3 regions of the Bacillus sp. MC1252 genome follow, and region 3 is predicted to be linked to each of the others. Evidence: riboswitches for the same ligand, from Rfam matches in the RefSeq annotation. Region 3 holds a riboswitch; each other region holds the start of a gene.
The links. Region 3 has a riboswitch for S-adenosylmethionine ahead of ACYH0L_RS07425 (DUF2292 domain-containing protein). Riboswitches for the same ligand answer to the same signal wherever they lie in the genome.
Positions count from the first base shown of each region.

Region 1: another riboswitch for S-adenosylmethionine. It lies ahead of ACYH0L_RS15110 (methionine ABC transporter ATP-binding protein); the one in region 3 lies ahead of ACYH0L_RS07425 (DUF2292 domain-containing protein).
Region 2: another riboswitch for S-adenosylmethionine. It lies ahead of metK (methionine adenosyltransferase); the one in region 3 lies ahead of ACYH0L_RS07425 (DUF2292 domain-containing protein).

Region 1 is NZ_CM166369.1:2,913,601-2,921,298, reverse strand. It holds gene ACYH0L_RS15145 (acyl-CoA dehydrogenase family protein) at 1-449, shown strand, start outside; gene ACYH0L_RS15140 (arsenate reductase family protein) at 561-917, shown strand; gene gcvH (glycine cleavage system protein GcvH) at 984-1,367, shown strand; gene ACYH0L_RS15130 (YusG family protein) at 1,412-1,648, shown strand; gene ACYH0L_RS15125 (toprim domain-containing protein) at 1,780-2,124, shown strand; gene ACYH0L_RS15120 (thioredoxin family protein) at 2,137-2,439, shown strand; gene ACYH0L_RS15115 (SCP2 sterol-binding domain-containing protein) at 2,560-2,901, shown strand; SAM riboswitch class I at 3,004-3,112, shown strand; gene ACYH0L_RS15110 (methionine ABC transporter ATP-binding protein) at 3,268-4,293, shown strand; gene ACYH0L_RS15105 (methionine ABC transporter permease) at 4,286-4,954, shown strand; gene metQ (methionine ABC transporter substrate-binding lipoprotein MetQ) at 4,969-5,790, shown strand; gene ACYH0L_RS15095 (carboxymuconolactone decarboxylase family protein) at 6,099-6,467, shown strand; gene ACYH0L_RS15090 (YuzK family famiily protein) at 6,683-6,820, shown strand; gene sufC (Fe-S cluster assembly ATPase SufC) at 7,031-7,698, shown strand, end outside.
Region 2 is NZ_CM166369.1:2,698,094-2,705,791, reverse strand. It holds gene ACYH0L_RS13845 (glycosyltransferase family 2 protein) at 1-281, shown strand, start outside; gene ACYH0L_RS13840 (phytoene desaturase family protein) at 278-1,759, shown strand; gene ACYH0L_RS13835 (alpha/beta hydrolase family protein) at 1,786-2,580, shown strand; gene ACYH0L_RS13830 (DUF2584 domain-containing protein) at 2,619-2,861, shown strand; gene pckA (phosphoenolpyruvate carboxykinase (ATP)) at 2,900-4,486, opposite strand; SAM riboswitch class I at 4,714-4,848, shown strand; gene metK (methionine adenosyltransferase) at 5,042-6,244, shown strand; gene asnB (asparagine synthase (glutamine-hydrolyzing)) at 6,392-7,698, shown strand, end outside.
Region 3 is NZ_CM166369.1:1,468,506-1,476,203, reverse strand. It holds gene ACYH0L_RS07435 (inorganic phosphate transporter) at 1-451, opposite strand, end outside; gene ACYH0L_RS07430 (phosphoadenylyl-sulfate reductase) at 465-1,166, opposite strand; gene ACYH0L_RS07425 (DUF2292 domain-containing protein) at 1,212-1,316, opposite strand; SAM riboswitch class I at 1,432-1,534, opposite strand; gene pyrE (orotate phosphoribosyltransferase) at 1,672-2,310, opposite strand; gene pyrF (orotidine-5'-phosphate decarboxylase) at 2,318-3,022, opposite strand; gene ACYH0L_RS07410 (dihydroorotate dehydrogenase) at 2,994-3,926, opposite strand; gene ACYH0L_RS07405 (dihydroorotate dehydrogenase electron transfer subunit) at 3,920-4,696, opposite strand; gene carB (carbamoyl-phosphate synthase (glutamine-hydrolyzing) large subunit) at 4,693-7,698, opposite strand, start outside.

The sequences.
Region 1 (7,698 bases), 1.4 Mb from region 3:
CGGAAGAACCAGGTGATCAGCCGCTCGATCAAGAAAAATATTTGCTCGTCCATGCGAAAAAGATCGCCTTGATGGTGGCAGGCATGGCAGCGATGAAATATGGGAAAGCATTAGACAAAGAGCAAGAAATCCTTGTGAACATAGCAGATATCGTCAATGAACTGTTTGCTGCTGAATCGGCGATCCTGCGTACAGAAAAAGCCATCGCTGCATCAGGCCCAGAAAAGAACGCTCAAAAGCTCGCCTACACACAAATTTTCACGCAGGAAGCCTTTTTAAAGATTGAAGCCCACGCAAAAGAATCATTGATCGCGATGGAAGAAGGAGATTCACTCCGTATGAGTCTGTCAGCCCTTCGTAAACTGACAAGATTCACGCCGATCAATGTCATTGCTAAAAAGCGTGAGGTGGCGAAACGAATCTTTGAAGCAGAGAAATATATCGTGTAAAAACGGTTCGAAAGGTGTGGAGTGTACTCCGCACCTTTTTGTAAGCATACATTTAGGTTTTTAAAATATTTTGTGATAAAATGTTGTCACAATTTGCAGGAGGTGAAAATGGTGGCTTTAGATTTTTACGAATACCCATCTTGCGGTACATGCCGAAAAGCAAAAAAGTGGCTGGAAGAACACAATAAAGACATCAACAGCATACATATCGTCGAAGAGACGCCTGATAAAGAAACCCTAAAAGCACTTTACGAAAAGAGCGGTTTAGAGCTGAAGAAATTCTTTAATACAAGCGGACAGAAATACCGAGAGCTGCAGCTGAAAGATCAACTTCCTGCAATGTCAGAGGACGAGCAGCTCGAATTACTTGCGTCTAACGGAATGCTGATTAAGCGTCCAATTACAACAGACGGCAAACGAGTGACAGTTGGATTTAATGAAGATACATTTAAAAGCGTCTGGAAATGATGTAACTTTCATTCAGATTGTGGTATCTTCAATATAGAAGGAAAGAAAAGACTGGAGGGGTATTGAATGAGCACACCAAAAGATTTACGTTATTCAGAAGAACATGAATGGGTCAAAGTAGAAGGAGATAAGGTGCGTATCGGTATTACGCATTTTGCTCAATCTGAGCTAGGCGATATCGTGTTCGTTGAGCTTCCTGAAGTAGGAGACAAAATCACAGCGGACGAGCCTTTCGGAAGTGTAGAATCAGTCAAAACTGTTTCTGAACTTTACGCACCGATCAACGGCACAATCGTTGAAGTAAACGATGAGCTGGATGACAGCCCAGAGTTCGTCAACGACTCTCCATACGAAAAAGCATGGATGATTGTTGTAGAGCCAGCTGATGCGTCTGAAATCGAGAACTTAATGACAGCTGAGCAATACGAAGAAATGACAAAAGAAGACTAATTCATGTGAAATTGGACACTCTACCTTTATGGGGGGTGTCCAATTTGTCTTTTCAAAAAGAACAGGTGGATATAACAGAGCATGTCACTGGGCGATTCAAAGAAAGCGGCATGGTGCTTTATCATCAAAATGAAGAGATTGGCACGATGATTAGTGAAAATCAATATGAGTTAAAATCGGGTTATTCCTATGATCAAAATCGTTTTTATCGTCTGTCTGATACATTGACCCACGGGGCAGAACAATATGTAGACTGTGACGATGAAAATGGCTGGTGCTAATCACAGTTAAGGCTGCAGTGAGCATAAGCTGCAGTCTTTTTGATGATCAAGTGCCTAATCTTTACAACCTGAATGAAAGATTGTAATCTAAGGAAGAAGTGAATCAACGTCAAAAGGGCCGGGTGATCGTGATGAACGTCGAGATAGAAAAGGTCATCATTGTAGAAGGTAAATCAGACAAACAAAAGCTAAAAGAAGTTATTAGTGAACCTGTTACCATCATTTGCACCAATGGTACGATCAGTACATCGAAGCTGGATCAGCTCGTGGACGATTTATTCGGAAAAGACGTTTACATATTAGCAGACAGTGACGATGCTGGCGACAAACTGCGGAAGCAATTTCGAAAAGAATTCCCTGAAGCACTTCATCTGTTTGTCGACAGAACGTACCGAGAAGTGGCCGCTTCACCGTCAGCCCACATTGCATCTATCCTATTAGCTGCAAACATTGATGTTCATTCCAAATATTTATGAGGGTGGACGTATATGAAAGAGATTGAAGAGCATGAATTGAAGGAGATAGAGGACGATTTATTTCTTTTGTACTTATATACACCGTTTTGCGGAACATGCCAGTTGGCAAAGAAAATGCTGACAGTCGTAGATGCCATGCAGCCGGATGTTCCATTTTACGAGAACAATTTAAACTACTCACCAGGCTTTGCGAAAGCATTTGAAATCGAAAGTGTACCTTGCTTTCTACTGTTTAAAAAAGGTGAGATTGTGCAAAAAGGCTACGCCTTTCACTCAGTTCCATATCTTCATGAAATGATTGAAACCGCTAAATAAAGCGGTTTTTTGTCATATTTCAAGCAATTCATTTGAAAATTTGTCGAGCTATTTATAAAGGACAAGCCGATGTTTGTAGAGAAATGTTATGTATAACCAAATGACAGGGAGGTTATACATGTGGAAAAAGTGAAAACCCATGGAAACGCTGGGCAGCGATTATTGTTAAAGCCGCTGCTCTCCTCATCATCCTTGAAGATTACATTTGAGGCGGAAACTGACTCTTGTACATTGATTGTGGATGAACGTGGTGAAGTGAAGAAACTGCCTGCAATTGAGTTATCGGATCTCATCTTCTATGGTGAGAGGAAAGAAATTCTACAATTATTAGATGGAGACATGTCCTTGCAGCAGCTTATCAGCAGGGGACAAGTCAAAGTCAAAGGCTCATTCCGCGCGCTTCTCAGACTAGAGGCTGTGCTTTGGCTGACGAACGGTTTTTTTCGGAAAATGATAACGTAGTCGTTTACTTGGAAATTAGCGATTTACAGCGTTGACATATCTCGGGTAGCATGATATTCTACGTTAGTAAAAACATGAACATCACATAAAACAACATATTTTCTCTTATTAAGAGAGGTGGAGGGACGTGCCCTATGAAACCCGGCAACCGTCAGCATAGCTGAAATTGGTGCCAATTCACTCAAAGCCGCAACGCTTTGAAAGATGAGAGAAAGGCGTATTTGAAATAAAAGGCCTTTCTGCTTGCGTTGCAGTTAGGTCTTTTTTACTGACTTGGCAGCAGGCTAGAGTCATGACAGCACGAAGAATAAATGAACGTATGTGATGGCAATCTATAGATTCAGCAAGAAAGCAGGTGAGCAGACTGTGATCCATTTACAGAATGTATCAAAAACGTACTACTCAAAAAGCGGAAATGTTGACGCAGTGAAAGACGTCAACTTGGATATTGATAAAGGTGAAATATTCGGAATTATCGGGTATAGCGGCGCGGGCAAAAGCTCTCTTATTCGCCTATTAAACGGTCTGGAGCTGCCAACAGAAGGAATTGTTGAAGTGGCAGGCAATCGGATCAATGAAGTATCGAATGCGAAACTTCGTAAAGCAAGACAGGAAATCAGCATGATCTTTCAGCACTTTAACCTACTTTGGTCAAGAACAGTAAGACAAAATATTATGTTCCCGCTCGAAATTGCAGGTGTTCCGACGTCAAAACGGAGAGCCCGTGCAAATGAACTAATTAAATTGGTCGGTTTAGAAGGGAAAGAAAATGCTTATCCTTCTCAGCTAAGCGGTGGACAAAAGCAGCGTGTGGGAATTGCGAGAGCATTAGCCAATGATCCAAAGGTTCTTCTATGTGACGAAGCTACATCTGCACTTGATCCGCAAACAACAGATTCCATCCTTGATCTTTTGGCCGATATCAATAAACGATTAGGGCTGACAATTGTGCTCATCACACACGAAATGCACGTCATTCGCAAAATCTGTCATCGTGTGGCAGTGATGGAGAATGGACGCATTGTCGAAGAAGGCGAAGTATTACGTGTCTTCAGACAACCGAAGGAAGAAATGACGAAGCGATTTGTGAAACAGCTTGCTGAACCAGAGGAAGCGAAAGAAACAATCGAACACGTCTTAGAGCGAGTAAAAGAGGGTCAGGTGGTACGGTTGTCCTTTATCGGCGATTCTGCCGAGCAGCCGCTGATCACTGAAATCGTTCGATCTTTTGAGGTCGATGTGAACATCCTTCAAGGAAAGATTTCTCAAACGCAGGAAGGCGCGTTTGGAACACTCTTTATCCATATTAATGGAGAAGAGACCGAGGTTGAAAAAGCCATCGCCTATATCCAAAGCAAACAGGTTGAAATTGAGGTGATGACACATGTTTGAGAAATGGTTTCCGAACGTTGATCTAGATGTCATTTGGAATGCAACGGGTGAAACGGTGTACATGACACTCATTTCACTAGCATTTGCTTTTATTATTGGTATCATCCTTGGACTATTGCTCTTTCTGACTAGTAAAGGCGGTCTTTGGGAAAATAAACCGATTAACACCGTTATTGGGGCAGTCGTCAACATTTTCAGATCGATTCCTTTTATCATTTTAATCATTCTTTTATTAGGGTTTACAAAACTAATAATGGGCACTATTTTAGGTCCAAATGCAGCGCTGCCTGCGCTTGTCATTGGGTCAGCTCCTTTCTATGCACGTCTTGTCGAAATTGCACTGCGAGAAGTAGACAAAGGAGTCATTGAAGCAGCACGATCTATGGGAGCTAAAACGTCTACGATTATTTTTAAAGTATTGCTGCCAGAATCACTGCCAGCCCTTATTTCAGGCATTACCGTAACAGCGATTGCTCTAATTGGCTCTACTGCGATCGCAGGTGCAATTGGAGCAGGTGGACTTGGTGACCTTGCCTATGTGGAAGGATACCAATCTGGTAATACAGATGTCACACTAGTAGCCACTGTGTTTATTCTCATCATCGTCTTTATTATTCAAATAATCGGTGATTTGATTACAAATAAAATTGATAAACGTTAAGGGAGGATTTATTCATGAAGAAATTGATTTTAAGTGCACTATTTCTAGCATTTGCAGGCATTTTAGCTGCATGCGGTTCATCTAATAACGCAAGCGAAAGCAAAACCATCACGGTTGCGGCTTCAAAAACACCACATGCCGAGATTCTTGAAGAAGCAAAACCACTTCTAAAAGAAAAAGGCTACGATTTAAAAGTGAAAGTGCTTAGCGATTATAAAATGTACAACAAAGCGTTAGCTGAAAAAGAAGTGGATGCGAACTTTTTCCAACATATTCCTTACTTGAACGAAGAAAATAAATCTAACAAAGATTATAACCTGGTAAGTGCTGGTGCGGTTCACCTAGAGCCTTTCGGTATCTACTCTAAGAAATACAAATCAGTGAAAGATATTCCAAACGGCGGAACGATCATCATGACAAACAACGTAGCTGAACAAGGCCGTATGCTTGCACTTCTGCAAAATGCTGGTGTCATCAAGCTTGATCCAAAAGTAGATACAATCAACGCAACAGTGAAGAACATTAAAGAAAACCCGAAGAACCTAAAGTTCAAAAAAATCGCTCCTGAACTAACAGCGAAAGCTTATGAAAACAGTGAAGGCGATGCCGTGTTTATTAACGTCAACTATGCGATTCAAAATAAATTGAATCCGAAAAATGATTCAATCGAACTTGAGCAAACGAAGAACAACCCATATGCAAACATCGTGGCTGTTCGCAAAGGTGAAGAAAAATCAGATAAGATCAAGACGTTAATGGAAGTTCTTCACTCTGATAAAATCAAAGAATTTATCGACAAAAAATATGACGGTGCAGTTCTGCCTGTATCTGAATAATACGCTACAAAACCTCGCTTTCATCAAAGCGAGGTTTTCAGCATGTAGACAAACCCTCGCATTCGGTGTCAGTCCTGCGTGCCGGTGCTCACGAATGTCAAATTCGCTCCGCTCCAGTACTCGTGCTTCCTAGACTTCAAAGGTTTTCTATCGCGCTGAAAAGAAGACAAAGGGCTAAAATAAAGATCATTTTAGCCCTTTGTCAACAATCTGAAACCTCGCTTACATCAAAGCGAGGTTTTTTGTGTATTTTTTCAAATCTCGCTCATAATAAAAACGTACAAATGACCTGAAGGGATGGAAACAAGATGAACGAACAGCATATGAGCGGATCCATGCAGCAATCACTAACTGATTATAAAACCGCAATGGGTGAATTTCAGAAGAAAATGCCGGTGTTTGGGAAGAAATTCAATGAATTTACAGAGCAGTGCTTCCAGAGCGATTCATTAACGCAAAAAGAAAAACAAATGATTGCCCTTGGCATCAGTATTCATGCACAGGATGAATACTGCATGATTTATCATACAAAGGGAGCGCTCGATCAAGGGGCGACAGAAGAGAATTTGCTAGAGGTCGTCAGTGTGGCGGCAGCGTTCGGAGGCGGGGCAGCCCTTAGCCAAGGAATCACTGTCGTACAGCAATGTATTGATGAATTTGGAGGACATACTCATTAATAGAAGAAAAACATGGTATCTTTCCATCTCGGAGAGTTGAGTGCTTCTCATCCGAGTGTGTGAGAAAATATGCCAGCATAACGCGTTATACCCCTTTTGAGTGAAGCAGCATGCCTTTGATATAATAAAGCTACACTAAAAGAAGGGAATGGTTTATTATTTGTTCGGACCAGAGTACACTGGGATTGGATTATACCGCCGAGATGGAAAAGGCCATGCATAAATCTCATGGCATGAGCTATGCAGAGTATGAAAGAGACCATGACTTACGGATGAAAGTGGAATATAAACGAGAGCAGTCCTATCGAGATGAGAAAAGGCAGCTTGCAAAAATGAATATACGAGGCTATTGATAGCTAAGGGGCGGGGAGAACAGTTTCCCGTCCTTTCTTTATGGAAACAGTCTTTTTGACATAAATCCTTTTATCCACCTGCATTTTTTGTTAGAATTTTGAGAGCATCCTCTCACGCATATCGTGAATGTGTTGTATTCAGTTTTAATTTGTTATAAAATTAGAATGAGAATAAATTGAGAATAATGATTATTTTGGAGGTATCGATATATGACTGCTTCGACATTAACAATTAAGGACTTGCACGTTGAGATTGAAGGGAAAGAAATCTTAAAGGGTGTAAACCTCGAGATAAAAGGTGGAGAATTCCACGCAGTAATGGGACCAAACGGTACAGGTAAATCTACGTTATCTGCTGCAATTATGGGTCACCCGAAATATGAAGTAACAAAAGGCAGCATTTTGTTTGATGGCGAAGATGTACTTGAAATGGAAGTAGATGAGCGCGCACAAGCGGGTCTTTTCCTTGCCATGCAATACCCATCTGAAATCAGTGGTGTCACAAATGCGGACTTCCTTCGTTCTGCCATTAACGCACGCAGAGAAGAAGGCGAAGAAATCTCACTTATGAAATTCATCCGCAAAATGGACGAAAACATGGAGTTCCTTGAAATGGACCCAGACATGGCGCAGCGCTACCTTAACGAAGGTTTCTCAGGCGGGGAGAAAAAACGTAACGAAATTCTTCAATTGATGATGATTGAACCAAAGATCGCCATCCTTGACGAAATCGATTCTGGACTTGATATCGATGCCCTGAAAGTGGTTTCTAAAGGAATTAATAAAATGCGCGGCGAAAGTTTCGGCTGCTTAATGATTACTCACTATCAGCGTCTGCTGAACTACATCACACCAGATCATGTCCATGTGATGATGCA
Region 2 (7,698 bases), 1.2 Mb from region 3:
GCGGTGTCTTTTGTTTATACACGGTGCTTTATTTGGTTCCCGTCATTTGTTTCATGATCGCACTCATTCAGCTTGATGTGTTAAATCTATGTTTAGCCATTCTTTGCTACGGGCTGGGTGTGTCCATCAAAGCGGCAATTGATATTGAGAACGGAAGAACATCTGCTATGGCCTTTTTATTGCCGGTCAGCATTTTGAGTCTGATCGCCATTGGCTTTGCTTCTATGAAAATCGGACTGAAAAAAGAAGGGTACGAATGGAAAGGGAGAAGGTACGAATGAAAAAAGTGATCATCATTGGCGGAGGACTTGGCGGATTATCAGCTGCGATTCGCTTACAGTCATGCGGGGTTCAGGTCACCATTTTAGAAAAAGAAGCTGCTTTAGGCGGGAAATTACAGCGCCGTCAAGGGGCTGGCTACTCTTTTGATCTAGGGCCGAGTACCATGACAATGAAGACATATTTTGAAGATGTGTTTACTTCCTGTAATAGAAAGATGGAGGATTATGTGACATTTTATCCGATCTCTCCACTCACCAAAAACGTTTTCTCAGATGGTCATACGGTCGAGTTTACGCCGGATATCGAGCAAATGGAATCACAAATTGCAGCATATAGTCCTGAGGATGCAAAGCAATACCGTGCATTTTTACTGGAATCGAAGAAGCTTTTTCAAATGGCTGAGGAGCAGTTTTTAAATCGTTTGTTATTGACCTGGAAGGATAAGATGGATCTAAAGCTGATGAAAGCACTTCTTGCGGTCAAACCATTTACATCCGTTCAGCGCCTGCTGCGTCAATATTTTTGTCATCCTCATACATTGGCGATGTTTGGGCGGTATGCAACATACATTGGCTCTTCACCCTACGAAGCGCCCGCTATTTTTAATATGATGGCTTATTTAGAAGGGGAAAAAGGGATTTATGGAATAAAGGGCGGCACTTATCGTTTAGTCGAGGCATTCGAAACACTCGCAAAGGAACTAGGCGTCCAAATTCACCTCAATGAACAAGTAAGCAAGATTCATGTGAAAGATCGGCGTATCCAAGGAGTGGAGACTGCTCAGCAGATGTATGAGGCTGATCAAGTGATTGCAGGGGCGGATGCACTGACTGTCTACCGTCATTTGATTGATGAAAAAGACCGTCCTAGCTTCTTAAATCAAAAGCTGTCAAACATTGAGCCATCGTTATCTGGCTTTGTTCTTTTATTAGGAGTACCCAAAGCCTATGAACAGCTGTCCCATCACAATGTATTTTTCCCTGAGAATTATGAACAAGAATTCAAGGATATTTTTCAGAAAAAGCAATTACCTCAGGATCCAACACTTTACATATGTTATTCGGGCCATTCAGAGCCAGAATTAAGCGGAGGGCCGGGCAGAAGCAACCTTTTTGTCTTGGCCAATGCACCTTATGTGACAAAAGAGCAAAATTGGGACATGCTAAAGGAGACGTATCGTCAGCATATGAAAACCAAATTAAAGGAAAAGGGTCTCTTTGATATTGATCAGCTTGTCGAATATGAAGCGGTTCAAACCCCGCTTGATTTGCAGCAGAAAACGGGGGCATATCATGGAGCCATTTATGGCATGTCTTCAAACTCGTTCAAGCAGGCGTTCTTCCGTATCAATAATCAGTCAAAGGACATTGAAGGGCTTTGGTTTGTTGGAGGGACAAGTCATCCGGGCGGCGGCACCCCGATGGTGACAAAATCAGGCCAGCTTGTTGCAGAAGCGATCATCAAGCAATTGACGTAATACCGGATGAAAAGGAGAGAAATCAAGTGATTGTGGAAAAAAGAAGATTCCCATCGCCCCATCCGCATATTCATTTATATACAGTGACCTACGAGGCAGATGGACTTCGGATAAAGGGGCTGCTCGCTGAACCGGCCGGAGAAGGTCTCTATGAGGGCTTTTTGTATTTACGAGGCGGCATTAAAAATGTGGGGATGGTGAGACCTGGCCGAATCGTGCAATTTGCAGCACAAGGCTTTGTTGTCTTTGCTCCCTTTTACCGAGGGAATCAAGGAGGAGAAGGAAACGAGGATTTTGCCGGAGAGGATCGGAAAGATGCATTCGCTGCATTTCAGCTGTTGAAGCATCACAAAAAGGTAAAGCGGGATCGTATTCATATCTTTGGTTTTTCGCGCGGCGGTATTATGGGCATTTGGACTGCTGTTGAAATGAAACAGGAGGCTGCTTCCTTTGTAACATGGGGAGGTGTAAGTGATATGAAGCTCACCTATGAAGAGCGTGTCGATATGAGAAGAATGATGAAGCGCGTGATTGGCGGTCCGCCGCATAAGGTACCTGAGGCATATGAGGACAGAACACCTTTGAATGTTGTGGATCAAATGGAAGCGCCTGTTTTAATCATCCATGGAGAGCAGGATCAGAATGTATCCATTGAGCATGCGTATTTATTAGAAGAAGCGCTTCGCAAGCACGGGAAGTCTGTGGAAACATGGTATTTTCACGGCTACAATCATTATTTCCCGCCTCAGCATAATCGAGAGATTGTCAGAAGGCTGACGACATGGATGCACAGCCGAAAAAGCGGAAATGTGGTAAAATAAACGGGATAACGAATATAGAAAGTAGGGGGATTTTCATTATGGGAATGCCTGTTGAATTTAATACAATGATTGTCACAAAAGGAAATGAGACAAGAATTGAAGAAAATGTGTTTGAGCTCATGAAGGAAGGGTACCGCATTTATCCATTAAATATTCCGCTTGAGGTGCGCAAAACGAAAGACGGAGAAAAAACAGGGACAGCACATGTTGAAAAGCTGGAACTGACAGACAATGTTACGAAGGTGACTTACCGCCTTGTGTCATTGCATTCAACGAACTAAAAAAAGCTGAAGGGTATATTCCCTCAGCTTTCGTCTTTTTATACGAGTGGTCCGCCTTTTGCTTCAATGTCACTTGCCGCATGGCTGAATTTTCTGAAGTTCTTTTTAAATTCATTGGCAAGGAAGTGTGCTTTTTCTTGATAAGCATTTTGGTCTTCCCACGTTTTAGCAGGTTGAAGTACTTCATCTGGTACACCTGGAATATGAAGTGGAATGTGTAATCCAAAGATGTCGTCAGTAATCATTTCGGCATTGTCAAGGTCACCTTCGATCGCTGCTTGCACCATTGCTCTTGTATGAGCAAGATTCATTCGTTTGCCCGTACCATAGCCGCCGCCAGTCCAGCCTGTATTCACAAGGAATACTTTTGCACCGTGCTCATCAATTTTTTTGCCAAGCATTTCAGCATAGACGTGAGCTGGAAGTGGCAAGAATGGTGAACCGAAGCAAGTAGAGAATGTTGTTTCTGGTGACGTTACACCGCGCTCAGTTCCTGCTAATTTACTTGTGTAACCGCTCAAGAAATGGTACATCGCCTGTTCTTTTGTTAAACGGCTGATTGGAGGTAAAACGCCAAATGCATCAGCTGTTAAGAAGACAATAGCAGATGGATGACCTGCGATACTTGGTTTCACGATGTTATCAATCATTTCGATTGGGTAAGCAGCCCGTGTATTTTCAGTAAAGAATGTATCATCATAATCCGCTTCACGAGTTTCTTCATCAAGCACAACATTTTCTAGCACTGATCCGAAGCTGATGGCTTTGTAGATTTGTGGTTCTTTTTCTTCACTTAAGTTCACACATTTCGCATAGCATCCGCCCTCGATATTGAAGACACCTGTGCCAGACCATCCGTGTTCATCGTCTCCGATCAGCTTGCGGCTTGCGCTTGCAGAAAGCGTCGTTTTCCCAGTCCCTGAAAGGCCGAAGAATAATGCGACATCGCCTTCTTGACCAACGTTTGCTGAGCAGTGCATCGATAAAATATCTTGCTCAGGCAGCAGGTAGTTCATGACAGAGAAAATCGATTTCTTCATCTCTCCTGCATACTCTGTTCCACCAATGAGAATCGTCCGTTTTTCAAAAGAAACGATAATGAATGTTTCAGAGTTTGTTCCATCTGTTTCAGGATCTGCTTTAAAGTGAGGTGCAGATAAGATGGTGAAAGGTTTTTCGTTAGATGATGGCGTTGACCCGTCAGGTCTGATGAATAGCTGCTTTGCAAAGAGATTGTGCCATGCAAATTCGTTTACAACTGTAATCGGCATACGGTATCTTTCGTCAGCGCCGGCAAACCCTTCAAAGACAAATAGTTCATCACGTTCTTTTAAGTATGAGACAACCTTTGTATATAAACGATCAAATGCGTCTTTAGAGATCGGCTGGTTTACATGACCCCAATCGATTTTATGCTCAGAGCTTTCTTCTTTGACGATAAATTTATCTTTAGGCGAACGTCCAGTGTAAGCACCAGTTGTGGCGCGGACAGCTCCTGTTGATGTTAAAACGCCTTCATTACGTGCCAAAATCTTTTCAACAAGTTTCGGAACAGATAAATTTTGGTGCGTATTTTCTAATGAGAGCAATGACTGCAAATCTTCTTTTAAATCCACTGAGTTCATAAAAAAACCCTTCCTTTACCGTTGAATTTGTTTGTTTCGATTAGTATAACACATTGATAATAATAGTCTATACTATTTAAATATTTTTGTGTGTGTTTTTTCATTTCTGCTATGAAAATATGCTTTTTGGTGATGCTAATTGTGAGGTAAAAAAAGAGGAGAGATAATTCCTATGAAGCATTGACATGACGCAAGGGTTTAAGATAAGATATCTTATTGAACGGATACTCTTATCCCGAGTTGGTGGAGGGACAGGCCCGATGAAGCCCAGCAACCGGTTTCTTATGAAAAAGGCATGAACATGCTGAGAAACCAAGGTGCTAACCTGATGCAAGGTACAAGAACACCTTGAGCGATAAGAGTGAAAGGCATGCGATCTCAGACCCTTTCCTCGAAATGAAGGAAATGGTTTTTTTATTTTTGGGATATCATATGAACAAATTGCCAATAACATCTCTAATATAAACGTTTTCATATAAGAGGGAACGAGTTCCGTATCATATTGGAGGCCTCATCTTGGGATGATGTGGCCTTGTACAGGAGGAAATAGCCATTATGAGTCAAAATCGTCGTTTATTTACTTCAGAATCAGTGACAGAAGGACATCCGGATAAAATCTGTGATCAAATTTCAGACAGCATTTTGGATGAAATTTTAAAGAAAGATCCAAATGCACGTGTTGCCTGTGAGACCTCTGTAACAACCGGTCTCGTATTAGTAAGCGGTGAGATTACAACGTCTACTTATGTCGATATTCCAAAGACGGTACGTGACACGATTAAGGAAATTGGCTACACACGTGCGAAATATGGTTTTGATGCGGAAACATGTGCTGTGCTAACATCAATTGATGAACAGTCTGCTGATATTGCGCAAGGTGTAGACAAAGCGCTTGAAGCACGTGAAGGAACAATGACTGAAGAAGAAATTGATGCGATTGGTGCAGGTGACCAAGGGCTTATGTTTGGTTTTGCAAACAACGAAACAGAAGAGCTGATGCCGCTGCCGATTTCACTAGCGCATAAATTATCTCGTCGTTTAACAGAAGTACGCAAGGATCAAACACTTGCATACCTTCGCCCAGATGGAAAAACACAAGTAACAGTTGAATATGATGAACAAAACAAACCAGTTCGTATTGACACAGTGGTTATTTCCACGCAGCATGCACCAGAAGTGACGCTTGAACAAATTCAAAGCGATTTAAAAGAGCATGTCATCCACCCTGTGGTTCCAAGTGAACTGATTGATGAAGAGACAAAATACTTTATTAACCCAACAGGCCGTTTTGTCATCGGTGGACCTCAAGGGGATGCTGGTTTAACTGGACGTAAAATCATCGTTGATACGTATGGCGGCTACGCTCGTCATGGCGGCGGTGCTTTCTCTGGTAAGGACGCAACAAAGGTTGACCGTTCTGCGGCATATGCTGCTCGTTACGTAGCGAAAAACATCGTAGCAGCTGGCCTTGCAGATTCTTGTGAAGTGCAACTTGCTTATGCAATTGGTGTTGCACAGCCTGTATCGATTTCAATTGATACATTCGGAACAGGAAAAGCTTCTGAAGAAAAATTAATTGAAGTGGTTCGTGCGAACTTTGATCTACGTCCGGCTGGCATTATTAAAATGCTCGATCTGCGTCGTCCGATCTATAAACAAACAGCTGCATACGGACATTTTGGCCGTCACGATTTAGATCTCCCATGGGAAAAAACGGATAAAGCCGACACGCTTCGCAAGGAAGCATTAGGACAATAACAACATATAAAACCGCTTATTTTAAGCGGTTTTCCTTTTGATTAAAAAAAATTCTATAAAAAGCGTAAAAATGTGAAACGAAATCGGACAAAATACTGTCTAATTATAGGTCTACTTTTAGAAATAACATAACGTGGAGGCAATAATATGTGTGGGTTTGTTGGTGTATTTAATCACCGTCCATTGTCCGAAACTACTGAGCAGGAAGAGTTAATTAAACAAATGAATCGTCTCATCGTTCATCGTGGTCCGGATGATGAGGGGTACTTCCATGATGAGCATGTAGGATTTGGATTTAGACGTTTAAGTATTATAGATGTTGAACATGGAAAGCAGCCGCTTTCTTATGAAGATGAGAAATATTGGATTATTTTCAACGGAGAAATTTATAACTATGTGGAGCTGAAGGAAGAGCTTGTGAAAAAGGGCTATACGTTCAGCACAGATTCTGATACGGAAGTACTTCTTGCCACATATCGTCACTATAAAGAAGAAGCAGCTTCAAAGCTTCGCGGCATGTTTGCCTTTTTAATTTGGGATAAAGAAGCGCAGTTATTATATGGCGCAAGAGATCCTTTTGGCATCAAACCGCTTTATTTTACACAAATGGATGAGCAAGTGTACTTTGCTTCTGAACGCAAAAGCTTAATGGCTGTAAATGAGAACATTTTATTTGATGAGACCTCTCTGCAGCAATACATGTCTTTCCAATTCGTTCCTGAGCCAAATACACTTGATCAAAAGGTGCACAAGGTGGAGCCGGGTCATCAGTTTACACTTCGCCCGGGCAAGGAGATAGAATTTAAGACTTACTGGAAGGTTCAATTCAAGCCTGAACAAACACAAGAACAGAAATTAATAGAAGAAGTGCGCGATGCAATCTATGATTCTGTGAAAGTTCACATGAGAAGTGATGTGCCTGTTGGTTCATTCCTTTCTGGCGGTATTGATTCTTCTTTCATCGTGTCTGTTGCAAAGGAATTTCACCCTGAGCTGAAGACGTTCTCTGTTGGCTTCGAGCAGGATGGTTTTAGTGAAGTGGATGTGGCAAAGGAAACAGCTGATAAGCTAGGCTTACAAAACTTTAGTGCCGTCATTTCCCCTGAGGAATATATGAACGAGCTTCCGAAGATTGTTTGGCATTTAGATGATCCTTTAGCTGATCCGGCGGCGATTCCACTTTATTTCGTCGCAAAAGAAGCGAAGAAACAAGTCACAGTTGTTCTTTCTGGTGAGGGAGCGGACGAGCTGTTCGGTGGATATAATATTTACCGCGAGCCTCTTTCTCTAAAGCCATTTGAATCTGTTCCATCTATGTTGAAAAAGCTTCTTCTTCGTCTGGCACGTTTAATGCCAGAAGGAATGAAAGGGAAAAGCTTTATCGTTCGCGGCTGTACGCCGTTAGAGGAACGCTATATCGGCAATGCGAAAATCTTTGAAGAGCCAGTGAAGAA
Region 3 (7,698 bases):
TTCTGATGATTTTGACTACAGTAAAGGTGAAAACAAAGGCGACAAGTGGAATGATGATCCAAAAGGCCACAATGACTAAAATAGATTTCACATATAACACTTTATACGCGACTGCAACACCGACCACAGCCCCTACTGTGACCTCACTTGTTGATAAAGGGATGGCCATCAGATTCGCTATGAAGAGTGATAATGCGGCAGAACCAATGATGATACAAACAATTTCAATTGTAATCACAGATTCTGGCATAATACCAGAGCTAATCGTTTTGACGACCTCACCGCCGCCAATCACTGAACCTGCTAAAACTCCGACTGCACAAACGCTGAGTGCATAGATGGGCTTTTTAATTGCACCTGATCCATACGCAATGCCCATAGAAGCGGCTGCTCCGCTTGCGCCTATGTTTAAAGCAAAGAATAAACTAAATAAAATTGCGGCGATTTCCATACATTATGCTCCCTTACTCATGTAATCCGCACTCTGTCTTTGCTGTACCTGACCATCTGCCAGAACGCAAATCATCCGCAGTAAATGCTGGCTGTGTACACGGTGCACAGCCGATACTTGGGTATCCCTGGTCATGCAGCGGATTATAAGTAAGATCCTCTCTAGATGCATATCTCCATATGTCCTTCCACGTCCAGTGAATGAGCGGACATACTTTCACTGATTTGAACTTTTCATCCTGATTTAAAAAGTTCGTACCTGCTCGTTTTGGTGACTGCTCTCTTCTTAAGCCAGAAAGCCATGCCGGATAGCCAGATAGTGTCTCTTGCAAAGGAATGACCTTGCGCATATGGCAGCAGCTTTGAGGATTTGTTTCCCATAATTTTTCACCATGCTGCTCGTTTTGCTGTTCAACTGTCAGCTCAGGTGTTTTCAGTACGATGTCTAAACCGGGGTATCTTTCCTTTACCGCATCAATTGTATCGTACGTTTCCTTAAAATGCAGACCTGTATCTAAAAAGACAATTCTCGCATCCTTTTTTACTTTCGCAATAAGATCAATCAGGACAATGCCCTCAATGCCAAAACTGCATGCATAAACGAGCTGATCACCATAATGACCGTACGCCCATTTCAGCACGGATAGGGCCCCTTTATACAAATCGTCCTCTTGAAATGTAATGGACGGCTCTTGCCAATTTTCGTAAGTTAACATTGTTTCTCCCCTTCCGGAGTACCGCTCATATTGCTAATCTGCGCACTACTTCAACCTAATTTTTTCGTTTTTTTCTACTTGAATCACTTGACCGTCCTGAACAATCAACGTAATCGAACCGAATTTTATATCCCCAATCAGTTCTTGCATGTGCTTCACTAAGCCCTCATCCTGGTTTTGTTTCACTTCCATCTCCTCTTCCTCCTCACGTTAAAATAAAAAAACTTTCTTTCAGTCCGAAAGAAAGATGAGGAAGCTCACGATTTCCTTATCTTTCAAAATAGAATCATTTTGCAGGAAGTGGCACCTTACGAATCGCAGGTTGCCGGGTTTCATCGGGCCAGTCCCTCCACCTCTCTGGATAAGAGTTTTAATTTGTATTAAATATTAACACAATTCAAACAAAAGTCAACCCGACTTTATTGATAGGATTAGTTTTTATTTAAATTTGAGTCTATTTTACTATTTTTAACCAAATGAAAAAGCTGTGCGAGTGGCACAGCTTTTAAACCGTTTCTTCCATCCAAGATTCAGAGGTAGGATCTTGTCTCCAGCGTTTTAGTTTATTCATAGCAGAAGGTTCGATCGCTTTTAGCTCAAGAGCCACGTCTGTCAGCGTGTCATAGTCTGTTAGTGTGACATATGGAATGTTTTTCTCTTGAAAAGCAGCAGCTGCTTTTGGCAGGCCGTATGTGAAAATTGCAGCAACTCCGAGTACGTCACAGCCTTCGTCTTGAAGAGCCGAGACCACTTCAAGCACGCTCCCACCAGTTGAAATGAGGTCTTCTACGACAACAACTTTTTGACCAGGCGATACGGCTCCTTCAATCTGATTCCCTTTTCCGTGTGCTTTTGGCTTACTTCTGACATAACACATCGGCACGTTCAGGCGGTCTGCAGCTAATGCGGCATGCGGAATGCCCGCTGTTGCAGTGCCAGCGACAACCTCCGCTCCCTCAAAATGAGTGAGAATCAAATCTTTTAGACCTTCAGCGATGTCGTGTCTCACTTCCGGGTACGACAAAGTCAGGCGGTTATCACAGTAAATCGGTGATTTGATGCCGCTTGCCCACGTAAACGGTGTGTCTGGTTTTAATGAGACAGCTTTGATTTGTAGTAGATGTTTAGCGATTTTCGTTTTCATCCGGCAGTCACTCCCACTCTTTCAAAATTTGATGATAGGCTTCTATTGGACTTTCAGCTTTCGTGATGGATCTTCCGACAACAATTTGTGAAGCACCTTGCTCTTTTGCAAAGGCAGGTGTCGCGACACGCTTTTGGTCATCGGTTTGATCATTCGGCAAGCGAATCCCTGGTGTCACAGTGAGAAAGGAAGGTGAGATGTGCTCATGAAGGGCTTTAGATTCATGAACAGAGCAAACAACACCGTCGAGTCCACTTTCATATGCCAATTGTCCGTAATGCAGCACAGTCTCTTGCAATGGACGATCAATGAGTAATTCTTTGTTCATCATGTCTTCTGACGTACTTGTCAGCTGAGTCACAGCAATAATGCCCGGGCGGCTTTGTCCAGCAGGCGTCCCGCTTTCAAGTCCCTCTACCGCAGCCTGCATCATTCGTTTCCCGCCAGCTGCATGTACATTGACTAAATCAACGCCAAGTGCAGCAAGCCGGTTCATCGCTTTTTGCACCGTTGTTGGAATGTCATGTAATTTCAGATCAAGAAATATGCGGCAATCTTTTTCTTTCAGCGCGTCAAGGATGGCTGGACCTTCTTGGTAAAACAGCTCCATACCAACCTTCACAAATAATGGTGCTCCTTCAAAGGGTTCTAAAAAGGCAAGTGCCTCCTGCCCTGATGGGAAATCAAGCGCGATGATGGGCAAGTGCTTCATGTTTCCAGCTCCTTCCGATACATTCCTCTACAGATGAATAACCATAAGCCGCTAACACATTTGGCAGCTCGTCAATGATTTCTGGGCAAATAAAAGGGTTCACAAAATTGGCTGTGCCAACAGCTACTGCACTTGCACCTGCTAGTAAAAATTCAAGTACATCTTCAGCACTTTGCACCCCGCCCATCCCAATAATCGGAATAGAAACCGCCTGACTGACCTCATGCACCATTCGAACAGCGACAGGTTTTATAGCTGGACCTGATAATCCGCCTGTTTTATTGGCAAGGATGGGCTTCCCAGTTTTTAAATTTAAACGCATGCCAATTAAGGTATTAATCATGGTAAGCCCATCCGCTCCAGCAGATTCAATCGCTTTAGCAATCTCAACAATATTCGCCACATTAGGAGACAGTTTCACATAGACAGGAACGGAGGAGACTTCCTTGACCGCTTTTGTCAACGACGCCGCCATGTTTGGGTCTGTACCAAATGCGATCCCGCCTGTTTTGACATTCGGACAAGAAATATTTAGTTCAAGGGCATGGACATTCTTTGCTTGGCTGATTTGTTTTGCTACTTCGACATAATCATCGACCTGTGAGCCAGCAACGTTTGCAATAATGGGGGTATCAAACTGCTCAAGCCAAGGCAATTCATTTTCGAGCACGCCTTTTAGACCTGGATTTTGAAGGCCGATCGCATTCAGCATACCGGCTCCAGTCTCGGCCACCCTCGGTGTCGGGTTGCCAAATCTCGCTTCAAGGGTAGTGGCTTTGATCATGATGCCGCCCAGCATGGATAAATCATATAATGAAGCAAATTCTCTTCCGAATCCAAAGCAGCCTGATGCAGGTATAATCGGGTTCTTTAAAGATAAGCCGGGTAACTCCACGTTTAGCATGACAATGCCACCTCCTCTGCTTTAAATACAGGTCCATCAAGACAGACTTTGACGTAAGGTTTTTCGTGCTGATCGGTATGACAGACACAAGCAAAGCACGCACCGATTCCGCAGCCCATTCGTTCTTCCATTGAAATGTAGACAGGCTTATCAGGATACGTGTCTTTCAGTGCTTTTAGCATAGGTGTCGGTCCGCAGGAAAGCAGCACATCAAAGCTCAAATCATTTTCTTCGATCACACCTGTCACAAAACCTTTTGAGCCGTATGTTCCATCAACGGTCGCGATATAAGTATCGCCAAGTGCTTGAAATTTCTCCTCGTAAAATACATCCTTTTTCGATTGAAAGCCGAGGACATGCTTCACGATAACGCCTTTTTTCGTTAAACGCTTGGAAAGCTCATATAGAGGCGGTACTCCAATTCCTCCACCGACTAGTAATGCCGTCTGCCCAGGCTGGACAACTGAAGGGTCATAACCGTTCCCAAGCGGCCCTAATACATCGACTGATTCTCCCGCCCGCTTTTGGGAGAGGAGCTTTGTGCCCTCTCCTTCTGCGCGGTAAATGATGGTTGCTTCTTTTTGCTCGGCATGAATGTTGGCAATACTGATCGGTCTTCTCAGCAGCGGTGTCATGGATTCACTGACCTTTATATGAAGGAACTGTCCAGCCGTTTGAAATGAGTCCACAAGGTCACCTTTTAATGTCATTTCGTAAATATGATCAGCGATCTCTCGGTTTGAGACGACCGTCAAGTATGCTTTTTTCATATCGTTACTGTCACCTCAGCATTCGTTTTCACTTCTGGCATTTCGTCTGCTCTAAATGTCATGCTCTCAAGCACTCTTAAAATGGCTTCTGCTGTATCTAGTGACGTTAAGCAAGCCACTCCATTTTCAACAGATTCACGTCTAATTCTAAAGCCGTCTCTTGCCGGCTGCTTTCCTTTTGTCAGGGTGTTGATGACAAATTGAGCTTCCCCGTTTCGAATGACATCGAGAAGGTTTTTGCCTTCTTCTCCTATTTTGCCGACAACACTTGATGGAATGGAGGCTTGTTTTAAGTAATTCGCCGTTCCTTCTGTCGCTAAAATATGATAGCCGATGGAATGGAATCTTCTTGCAATCTCTAGCCCTTCTTCTTTATCCTTGTCAGCGACTGTGAGGAGAACCGTTCCGTCATTTGGAATTTGTATCCCTGATGCAATCAACCCTTTGTAGAGGGCTTTTTCAATTGTGACATCTTTCCCCATAACTTCACCTGTTGATTTCATTTCAGGCCCGAGTGTAATATCCACTCTTCTTAGTTTTGCAAAAGAGAAGACTGGGACTTTGACGTACACCCCTTCTTGTTCGGTGTGAAGCCCTTCTTGGTAGCCATAGTTTTTGAGCTTGTCACCTAAAATGACTTTTGTCGCTAGGTTTGCCATTGGAATGCCCGTAATTTTACTTAAGAATGGGACAGTCCGGCTTGAACGCGGATTCACTTCAAGGACGAACACTTCTCCCTTTGATAGAACAAATTGAATGTTAAGCAGTCCAATAATGTTAAGTCCTTTTGCGAGTTTAATCGTGTATTCTGCGATCTTCGCTTTGATCTCATCAGACAATGTTTGCGGCGGGTAAACCGCAATCGAGTCACCTGAGTGGACCCCGGCTCTTTCAATATGTTCCATAATCCCTGGGATCACGACAGTTTCCCCATCAGATACGGCATCTACTTCAATTTCTTTTCCCGTCAAATATTTGTCAATTAACACTGGGTGCTGCGGATTGACTTTCACCGCATTCTCCATGTAGTGAAGAAGCTCTTCTTCTTGATAAACGATTTCCATCGCACGACCGCCTAATACATAGGAAGGACGGACAAGGACTGGGTAGCCAATCTGATTCGCAATCGCTACCGCCTCCGGCACAGACGTAGCTGTTTTTCCTTTTGGCTGCGGAACGCCGAGTGTTTCTAATGTTTGTTCAAACTTGTCACGGTTTTCCGCGCGGTCAAGGTCTTCAAGCGAAGTTCCTAGAATCTTAACCCCTCTATTCGATAATTCATCTGCTAAGTTGATCGCTGTTTGTCCGCCGAACTGAACAACGACACCTTCTGGTTTTTCAAGGTCGATGATGTGCATCACATCTTCTACAGTAAGTGGTTCAAAGTAAAGCTTATCTGAAATACTGAAGTCTGTTGAGACCGTTTCAGGGTTGTTGTTTATAATGATGGCTTCATACCCTGCTTGTTTGATCGCCCACACAGAATGAACGGTTGCATAATCAAACTCGACCCCTTGTCCAATTCGGATTGGACCTGAGCCTAACACTATGACGCTTTTCTTGTCTGTTCGTTCTGATTCATTTTCATCTTCATACGTACTGTAGAAATATGGCGTCTCTGATTCAAATTCTGCCGCACATGTATCCACCATTTTGTAAACAGGAACGATGCCTGCTTCTTGTCTTAGCTTGTAGACATCCGCTTCCTTCATGTTCCACTCTCGGCTAATATAGATGTCTGAGAAGCCTTTATCTTTCGCTTCTTTTAATACGTCTGTATTGCCTTTCTTTTCTTTTAACGTCTTTTCAAATGCGATGATGCCTTCTAGCTTATGGAGGAAGAAATAATCTATTTTTGAGAATTCATGAATCTGTTCGACTGTGTAGCCTCTTCTAAGCGCCTCAGCGATATAAAATAGCCGCTCGTCTCCTGCTTTGATAATCCGCTTTTCGAGCACTTCGTTTGTGATGTCTGCTTCATCTTTTAATTCAATGTGATGCACATCCGCTTCAAGTGAACGTACAGCCTTTAAAAGAGACTCTTCTAATGTACGGCCGATCGCCATGACTTCACCGGTTGCTTTCATTTGCGTACCAAGACGTCTGTTGGCAGATTCAAATTTGTCAAACGGCCAGCGCGGGATTTTTGATACGATATAGTCAAGTGCTGGCTCGAAGGCTGCATATGTTTTACCTGTGACTGGGTTCATCATTTCATCAAGCGTTAAGCCGACAGCAATTTTCGCTGCAAGTTTTGCAATTGGATAACCTGTCGCTTTAGACGCAAGCGCAGAGGAACGGCTCACGCGCGGGTTTACTTCGATGATATAGTATTGAAAGCTGTTCGGATCAAGTGCCAGCTGTACGTTACAGCCGCCTTCAATGCCAAGTGCACGGATGAGCTTCAGTGACACATTACGAAGCAGCTGATATTCGCGGTCACTTAACGTTTGGCTTGGTGCAACGACAATGCTGTCACCTGTGTGGATGCCGACAGGATCAAAGTTTTCCATGTTACAAACAACGATCGCATGGTCACCGCTATCACGCATAACTTCATATTCAATTTCTTTAAAGCCCGCAATACTCTTTTCAAGCAAGCATTGTGTGACTGGGCTTAGCTTCAATCCATTTTCGACGATTTCCTTCAATTCTTGCTCGTTTGTACAAATTCCGCCGCCCGTTCCGCCTAATGTATAGGCTGGTCTGACAATAACAGGGAAACCGATTTGATTCGTAAACGCCATCGCTTCTTCAAGGTTATGAATGATTTCACTTTCTGGGACAGGTTCATTTAGTTCATTCATCAGATTACGGAATAAATCTCTGTCCTCAGCTTTTTGAATAGCTGATAATTTTGTTCCGAGTACTTCAACGCCGCATTCAGCCAATACGCCAAGATCTGATAATTCAACAGCGAGGTTCAGTCCAGTTTGTCCGCCAAGTGTTGGTAAGATCGCATCAGGGCGTTCCTTTCGAATAATTCGTGTTAAGAATTCTGG